2 regions of the Streptomyces sp. NPDC005574 genome follow, and region 2 is predicted to be linked to the other one. Evidence: riboswitches for the same ligand, from Rfam matches in the RefSeq annotation. Region 2 holds a riboswitch; the other holds the start of a gene.
The links. A riboswitch is a leader RNA that binds a small molecule or an ion and turns the genes downstream of it on or off. The one in region 2 is predicted to bind thiamine pyrophosphate.
Positions count from the first base shown of each region.

Region 1 (4,387 bases), on a different contig from region 2:
GACTTCGGCCGGCCGACGAGGGCCGACGAGTGGCCGATGATCCATGTCTTCCTCTCCGGCCTGCTCCGCGCGCCCGTGCTGCCGAAGGGTCTGCGCCCCGCGGCGTTCGAGGCGCTGGCCACGGTGCCGGGGATCAAGGTGCTGCCGGGCCGGACGGACGGCGGGGGCCGGGCGGGCATCGGCGTCCAGTACGTCGGCGGGCCCGGTACTCCCTGGGCGGACGGTGGGCCGGTCCTGGTCTTCGACGCGAGGACCTACCGGTACCTGGGGATGCACGACCGGCGCACAGCGGGGAGCGAGACGTACGAACAGTGGTCGTACGTGGCCGCCGACGCCGTCGTCGACCGGGTGCGGCAACGCCCCTGACCGACCGCGCCCGCACCGCACGGCGCCCGGCATGACACCGGGCGCCGTGCGTTTCCGTGGCGGAGGGCGTGGGCGTGGATCGCGGTGTGCTCGGGCCGCCCTCCGGGCCGTCTGTGCACCGCCTCCGGGTCGCCACCGGATTCCGGCGACGAACCCGTATGACCAGCCGCGATCACCCCCGGCCGCCGGGCCCCCGGGGCACCCCGTTCGATCTGCGACACTGGTACGGCCATGCCTAAGCCCGGAGAACTCACATTCGTCGCCCCCCGCGGAGCCCAGAAGCCGCCGCGGCACCTTGCTGATCTCACGCCCGCCGAGCGCAAGGAAGCCGTCGCCGCCATCGGCGAGAAGCCGTTTCGCGCCAAGCAGCTGTCGCAGCACTACTTCGCGCGGTACGCGCACGACCCGGAGCAGTGGACCGACATCCCGGCCGGCTCGCGCGGCAAGCTGCGGGAGGCGTTGCTGCCGGAGCTGATGTCGGTCGTGCGGCATCTGTCGACCGACCAGGACACCACCCGCAAGACGCTGTGGAAGCTGTTCGACGGGACGCTCGTCGAGTCGGTGCTCATGCGCTACCCGGACCGGGTCACCATGTGCATCAGCTCCCAGGCGGGCTGCGGGATGAACTGCCCGTTCTGCGCGACGGGGCAGGCGGGGCTCGACCGGAACCTGTCCACCGCCGAGATCGTGCACCAGATCGTGGACGGCATGCGGGCCCTGCGCGAGGGCGAGATCCCCGGCGGCCCGGCGCGGCTGTCCAACATCGTGTTCATGGGCATGGGCGAGCCCCTCGCCAACTACAACAGGGTGGTCGGCTCGATCCGCCGGCTCACCGACCCCGAGCCCGACGGGCTGGGGCTGTCCCAGCGCGGGATCACCGTCTCGACGGTCGGGCTCGTCCCGGCGATCCACCGTTTCGCCGACGAGGGCTTCAAGTGCCGGCTCGCGATCTCGCTGCACGCGCCGGACGACGAGCTGCGCGACACCCTCGTCCCCGTGAACACGCGGTGGAAGGTGCGCGAGGTGCTGGACGCCGGATGGGAGTACGCCGCCAAGTCGGGGCGCCGGCTGTCCATCGAGTACGCGCTGATCCGGGACATCAACGACCAGGCGTGGCGCGGTGACCGGCTCGGCCGGCTGCTCAAGGGCAAGCCGGTGCACGTCAACCTCATCCCGCTGAACCCGACTCCGGGGTCCAAGTGGACCGCCTCGCGGCCCGAGGACGAGAAGGCGTTCGTCGAGGCGATCGCCGGGCACGGTGTACCGGTGACCGTCCGGGACACCCGTGGTCAGGAGATCGACGGGGCGTGCGGTCAGCTCGCCGCGACCGAGCGGTAGTCTGAGCGGGTCAGGACAACTTCATACTCATCTTCATATTCCGACAGGGGAGCGCCACAGCGCTGAGAGTGCGGGACAGACCGCAGACCCTCTGAACCTCGCCCAGGTCATTCTGGGTAGGAAGTTCGGTCATCACTCAAGCTGTTGCGCCCTGCCCGCGACCTTCTGCCGGTCCGGGCGGGGCCGCGTCTCTTCCTGGTCAGCCAGGAGGAATCAGTGAGCACCACAGGGAAGTTCACGGCCGCGGCCGTCGGGCTGGGCCTCGCCGCGCTGCCCGCGCTCACCGCCTGCGGGTCGTCGTCCGGTTCGGGCGACAGCGGCTCGGGCTCCGGGTCCCACACCGTGACGCTCGTCAGCCACGACTCGTGGGCCGTCTCCAAGAGCGTCCTCGCGGACTTCGAGAAGCGGTCCGGCTACACCGTGCGCGTCCTCAAGGACGGCGACGCCGGGCAGGCCGTCAACAAGGCGATCCTCACCAAGGACCACCCGCAGGGCGACGTCTTCTTCGGCGTCGACAACACGCTGCTGTCGCGGGCGCTCGACAACGGCCTGTTCCAGCCTTACGAGGCGAAGGGCGCCGGCCAGGTCAAGGCGGAGTACCGCGTCGACGGGGACAAGCACCGGGTCACGCCCATCGACACCGGCGACATCTGCGTCAACTATGACAAGGGCTGGTTCAGCGCGCACAAGCTGACGCCGCCCGCCTCCTTCGCCGACCTGGTCAAGCCGGCGTACAAGAACCTCCTCGTCACCGAGAACGCCTCCACCTCCTCACCCGGCCTCGGCTTCCTGCTCGGCACCGCCGCCTCCTACGGCGACGGCGGCTGGGAGGGGTACTGGAAGAAGCTGAAGGCCAACGGCGTCAAGGTCGTCGACGGCTGGGAGCAGGCCTACAACGAGGAGTTCTCCGGCTCGGCCGGCGGAAAGAAGGCCAAGGCCGACCGGCCGCTGGTGGTGTCCTACGCCTCCTCGCCGCCCGCCGAGGTCATCTACGCCGACCCCCGGCCCGCCACCGCGCCGACCGGAGTCGCGGCCGGCACCTGCTTCCGCCAGACCGAGTACGCGGGGCTGCTGAGCAACGCGGGCAACACCAAGGGCGGCAAGGCGCTCCTCGACTTCCTGCTCACCGAGGAGTTCCAGGAGGACATGCCGCTCAACATGTTCGTCTACCCCGTGCGGGAGGGCGCCCGGGTGCCGGCGGAGTTCACCAAGTACGGTCCGCAGGCCGCGCACCCCGAGACCATGGACCCGGCCGCCATCGCCGGCCACCGCGACCAGTGGGTCAAGTCGTGGACCTCACTCGTACTGAAGTAGCCAGGGCCGCCGCCGCCCGGCGCGGGAGCGCGGCCCGGCTCGGCCTCATGGTCGTGCCGGTCGCGTTCTTCGCGGTCTTCTTCGCCTACCCCGTCGCCGCGATCGTCGCGCGCGGCCTGCACGTCGGCGGGGTGTGGCGGCTCGGCCGCGTCGGGGACGTACTGGCGCAGCCCGACATCCGGCACGTCCTGTGGTTCACCACCTGGCAGGCGCTCGCCTCCACCGCGCTCACCCTGCTGGTCGCGCTGCCCGGCGCGTACGTCTTCGCCCGCCTCGACTTCCCCGGCAAGCAGGTGCTGCGGGCCGTGGTGACCGTGCCGTTCGTGCTGCCCACGGTCGTCGTCGGTACGGCGTTCCTGGCGCTCGTCGGCCGCGGCGGACTGCTGGACGAGCTGTGGGGCGTACGGCTGGACACCACCGTGTGGGCGATCCTGCTCGCGCACGTCTTCTTCAACTACGCGGTCGTCGTACGGACCGTCGGCGGGCTGTGGGCGCAGCTCGACCCGCGGCAGGAGGAGGCGGCGCGGATGCTCGGCGCCTCACGGGCGGCGGCCTGGCGGCGGGTGACCCTGCCGGCGCTCGGGCCCGCCGTGGCCGCCGCCGCGCTCATGGTGTTCCTGTTCACCTTCACGTCCTTCGGCGTGGTGCAGATCCTCGGCGGGCCCACCTTCTCGACGCTGGAGGTGGAGATCTACCGGCAGACCTCGGAGATCTTCGACCTGTCCACGGCCGCCGTGCTGACACTGATCCAGTTCGCGGCGGTGGGCGCCGTCCTCGCCCTGCACGCCTGGACCGTACGGCGGCGGGAGACGGCCCTGCGGCTGGTGGACGCCTCGCTGACCGCGCGCCGGCCGCGCGGGGCCGGACAGTGGGCGCTGCTCGGTGGCGTCCTCGTGTCCGTCGCCGCCTTGCTGGTGCTGCCGCTGGCCGTACTGGTGCGGCGCTCCCTCGACGCACCGGACTTCGGCTACTACCGGGCGCTGACCAGCGACGACGGCGGGCTCTTCCTCGTCGCCCCGATCGAGGCGATCGGCAACTCGCTGGAGTACGCCGCCGTCGCCACCGCGATCGCCGTGCTGGTCGGCGCGCTCGCCGCCGTCGCGCTGACCCGGCGGGACGCGGGCCGGCTCGTGCGGGGGTTCGACGCGCTGCTGATGCTGCCGCTCGGGGTGTCGGCGGTGACCGTCGGCTTCGGCTTCCTGATCGCGCTCGACGAGCCCCCCCTCGACCTGCGGTCGTCGTGGATCCTGGTGCCGCTCGCGCAGGCGCTGGTCGGGGTCCCCTTCGTCGTACGGACCATGCTGCCCGTGCTGCGGGCCGTGGACGGGCGGCTGCGGGAGGCGGCGGCGGTGCTCGGGGCGTCGCCGTG
Region 1 covers NZ_JBEXCW010000007.1:106,058-110,444, reverse strand. The annotation lists gene ABZT03_RS07715 (CU044_5270 family protein) at 1-366, shown strand, start outside; gene rlmN (23S rRNA (adenine(2503)-C(2))-methyltransferase RlmN) at 598-1,704, shown strand; TPP riboswitch at 1,740-1,845, shown strand; gene ABZT03_RS07705 (thiamine ABC transporter substrate-binding protein) at 1,921-3,018, shown strand; gene ABZT03_RS07700 (iron ABC transporter permease) at 2,994-4,387, shown strand, end outside.
Region 1: linked by a shared signal. The riboswitch ahead of ABZT03_RS07705 (thiamine ABC transporter substrate-binding protein) and the one ahead of thiC (phosphomethylpyrimidine synthase ThiC) in region 2 are both predicted to bind thiamine pyrophosphate.

Region 2 (4,387 bases):
CGGCGCGGCCGGCACGGGGGACGCGGCCGTGGCCGGGGAGTCGGCCTCCACGGAGATGCCGAAGTCGGTGGCCAGCCCCGCGAGTCCCGACGCGTACCCCTGCCCTACCGCACGGAACTTCCACTGTCCCTGCCGCAGGTACAGTTCGCCGCCGATGAACGCAGTCTCCGTCGTGGCCTGCGGATCGAAGCGGGCCAGCTCCTCCCCGGTGCCGGAGTCGAGCAGCCTCAGCGTCAGTCCGGGCATCTGACCGAACGTGCCGCCGTCGGCCGACGCGCACAACACGACCCGTTCCACGGCGGGTTCCACCGTCCGCAGGTCCACCTCGACCGTGTCGGTCGTGAGGCCGGCAGCCTTCCGCTTCCCGAGATGCCGTACGGCACCCGACGCGTGCTGCGGCTGGTTGTAGAAGACGAAGTCACCGTCGTCACGCACGCGTCCGGCGCCGGTGAGCAGCAGCGCCGAGGCGTCGGCGTCCGGCACGCCGGGCCCCTCGGACCAGGCGAGCTCGGCGCGCACGGACGAGGAGCCGATCGGCAGGTTGGCGCCCTTGCTCATTGATCTCGCTGTCATACGGCCAGTCTGCGGGCCGGGACGCCGGAGGGACACCTCCCCGGCTTCGGAGGTGTCCCGGGTCGCGGACCGGGCCCTCGTCCAGAACCGGTCCGCACCCGCCGGCCCTGGACGCCGCGTGCGCGGGCCGGTCGGCGGTGGGGCTCAGTCGGCGATCGGCAGGTAGACCCGGCTCCCGCTCGCCGCGAACTCCTTCGACTTCTGCAGCATCCCCTCGGCGATCTCGTCGGGCGAAGCCCCTTCTGCCGCCGCGCCGCCGAACTGCCGCGTGATGCTGTGGCTGATCTTCATGCTGCAGAACTTCGGCCCGCACATGGAGCAGAAGTGGGCCGTCTTGGCGGGTTCGGCGGGCAGGGTCTCGTCGTGGAACTCCCTTGCCGTGTCCGGGTCGAGAGCCAGGTTGAACTGGTCCTCCCAGCGGAACTCGAAGCGGGCGTCGGACAGCGCGTCGTCCCACTCCTGGGCACCGGGGTGACCCTTGGCGAGGTCGGCCGCGTGGGCGGCGATCTTGTAGGTGATGACACCGGTCTTGACGTCGTCACGGTTGGGCAGGCCCAGGTGCTCCTTGGGCGTGACGTAGCAGAGCATGGCCGTGCCCCACCAGGCGATCATCGCGGCACCGATGCCGGAGGTGATGTGGTCGTACGCCGGCGCGACGTCCGTGGTCAGCGGGCCGAGGGTATAGAACGGAGCTTCATCGCAGATCTCCTGCTGAAGGTCGATGTTCTCCTTGATCTTGTGCATCGGGACGTGTCCCGGGCCTTCGATCATCGTCTGTACATGAAAACGCTTCGCGATCCGGTTGAGTTCCCCGAGTGTCCTCAACTCCGCAAACTGGGCCTCGTCGTTGGCGTCCGCGATCGAGCCCGGCCTGAGGCCGTCGCCCAGCGAGTACGTGACGTCGTAGGCCGCGAGGATCTCGCAGAGTTCCTCGAAGTTCTCGTACAGGAAGCTCTCCTTGTGGTGCGCGAGGCACCAGGCGGCCATGATCGAGCCGCCACGGGAGACGATGCCGGTCTTGCGGTTGGCCGTCAGCGGTACGTACGGCAGGCGCACGCCCGCGTGGACCGTCATGTAGTCCACGCCCTGCTCGGCCTGTTCGACGACCGTGTCCTTGTAGATCTCCCAGGTCAGCTCCTCGGCCCGGCCGTCCACCTTCTCCAACGCCTGGTAGAGCGGCACCGTCCCGATGGGGACGGGGGAGTTGCGCAGCACCCACTCGCGGGTGGTGTGGATGTTGCGGCCGGTGGACAGGTCCATGACCGTGTCGGCGCCCCAGCGGGTCGCCCACGTCATCTTCTCGACCTCCTCCTCGATGGAGGAAGTCACCGCCGAATTGCCGATGTTGGCGTTCACCTTCACCAGGAACCGCTTGCCGATGATCATCGGCTCGATCTCCGGGTGGTTCACGTTGGCCGGCAGCACCGCCCGCCCGGCCGCGATCTCTTCGCGAACCACCTCGGGCGACATGTTCTCCCGGATGGCCACGTACTCCATCTCGGGTGTGACCTCGCCGCGCCGCGCGTACGCGAGCTGCGTGACCGCCCCGCCGTCCCGGCTGCGGCGCGGCTGGCGCGGCCGGCCGGGGAAGACCGCGTCGAGGTTGCGCAGGCCGCCGCGCGGCGCGGTGTGCTTGAGGCCGTCGTCCTCGGGCCGGACAGGCCGGCCCGGGTACTCCTCGGTGTCACCGCGGGCGACGATCCAGTTCTCCCGTAGTGGGGGCAGTCCCCGCCGGACATCGGTGTCGACGAGAGGATCGGTGTACGGCCCCGAGGTGTCGTACAGCGTGACCGACCGCCCGTTGGTCAGGTGCACCTGACGGACCGGCACCCGCAGATCGGGGCGGGAACCGTCGACGTATCCCTTGTGCCAGCCGATGGACTTCCCGCTCTCGCCGTTCTCTCCGCTCGTCGCGCTCTCCTTCGGAGGCTCCGTCGGAATCTGTGTGGAGGCAGGCGTGCGTGCGTCCTTGTTGGTCATGAGACCTACTCCCTACGCCGGCATTACCCGGTAACAGGTTCGGCGGTCGACGCAGCGATGTCCGTCTGCCGATGTTTCATGTGAAACATCACTCGGTTCGGGTGACGTCTCTCTGAAACACCGCGAAGACGGAGGTCAGCGCCCTCTCAGCCCGGTGCTCCGAGCTCCCGCGTGTGCAAAGGTGCCTCCACGCTAGCGTCAATTCGGGCGCGGTGAACAGAGGGCCCCCGGCGTTCTTGCGATGATCGGGCGGTGACCACGACACACCAGCCTCCCTACCCCCCGCACGAGCCGCGCCGCGAGCCCGGCCAGGGCAACGGCTACGGCAACGGCCATGGCGACGGGGGCGGGAACGGCTACGGCCGGGGTCCCGGCGGCGAGCACGGGCCGGGTTTCGGTGACGGGCACGACCATGGACCGGGCTCCCGAGGCGGTGGCGGGCACCAGCCCGGACCGGGGTCCGGGGGCGGTCACGACCACCGGCCGGGCTCCGGTGGCCACGACCCGGGCTCCGGCGGCGGGCACGAGCACGGGTCCACCGGTGGGCACGGACACTCACACAGTCATGGGCCGGCCGCGCCCGTGTCGAAGCATCTGCGCAAGGTCATCGCCGCGATCCTCATCCCGTTCGGCATGGCGGTGGTGGTCGGGCTCGTGGTGCTGTGGCCGGGCGGTGCCCCTCCGCACCAGCGCACCGGCGTCGGTTTCGACCGGCAGACCCAGCACGCCACCGTCACCGAGGTCGTGAGCGTGAGCTGCGCGTCGGTGAACGCCTCGGCGGGCAGTTCCACCGGTGGCACCCCCACCGCCGGGGGCTCGGCCGCCCAGCAACAGTCCGGCGGCACCTGCAAGAAGGCGACGATCCGGGTCGACAGCGGCGACGACAAGGGCCGTACCTTCACCGAGGTCGTCCAGCCGGACCAGTCACGGCAGTTGCACGAGGACGAGAAGGTCGTGGTCGCCTACGAGCCCTCCGCGCCGAAGGAACTGCAGTACTCGGTCACCGACGTCAACCGCAGGTTCCCGATGGCCCTGCTCGCCGGCATCTTCGCGGTGGCCGTCGTGGTGGTGGGCCGGCTGCGTGGCGTCATGGCGCTGGTCGCACTGGCCGCCAGCTTCCTGGTGCTGACCCTCTTCATCCTGCCGGCGATCCTGCAGGGCTCGAATCCCCTGGTCGTGGCGGTGGTCGGGGCGAGCGCCATCATGCTCATCGCCCTGTACCTGTGTCACGGTCTGTCGGCCCGTACGTCGGTGGCCGTGCTCGGCACCCTCATCTCGTTGGTACTGATCGGTGTGCTCGGCTCGCTGTTCAACGGCTGGGCCGCGCTCACCGGCAACACGGACGACAACACCGGTCTGATCCACGGCCTGTATCCGTCGATCGACCTGAGCGGTCTGCTGCTCGCCGGCATCATCATCGGTTCGCTCGGTGTCCTCGACGACGTGACGGTCACCCAGACGTCCGCGGTCTGGGAGCTGCACGAGGCCAATCCGTCGATGGGCCGGCGCGGGCTGTACCGGGCGGGCATCCGCATCGGCCGCGACCACATCGCCTCCGTCGTCAACACCCTCGTCCTCGCCTACGCGGGCGCCGCGCTGCCTCTGCTGCTGCTCTTCTCCATCGCGCAGAGCAGCGTCGGCGCGGTCGCCAACAGCGAACTCGTCGCGGAGGAGATCGTGCGCACGCTCGTCGGCTCGATCGGGCTGGTCGCCTCCGTGCCCGTCACGACGGCGCTCGCGGCCCTGGTGGTAGCCGCCGACCGGCCCGACACCGAGGCGGTGACGGCGGAATCCCGGCCGGCGCCGCCACACGGTGGCAGAGGCAGGCGACGCA
Region 2 covers NZ_JBEXCW010000001.1:157,293-161,679, forward strand. The annotation lists gene ABZT03_RS00770 (VWA domain-containing protein) at 1-573, opposite strand, end outside; gene thiC (phosphomethylpyrimidine synthase ThiC) at 718-2,553, opposite strand; TPP riboswitch at 2,546-2,734, opposite strand; gene ABZT03_RS00780 (YibE/F family protein) at 2,806-4,387, shown strand, end outside.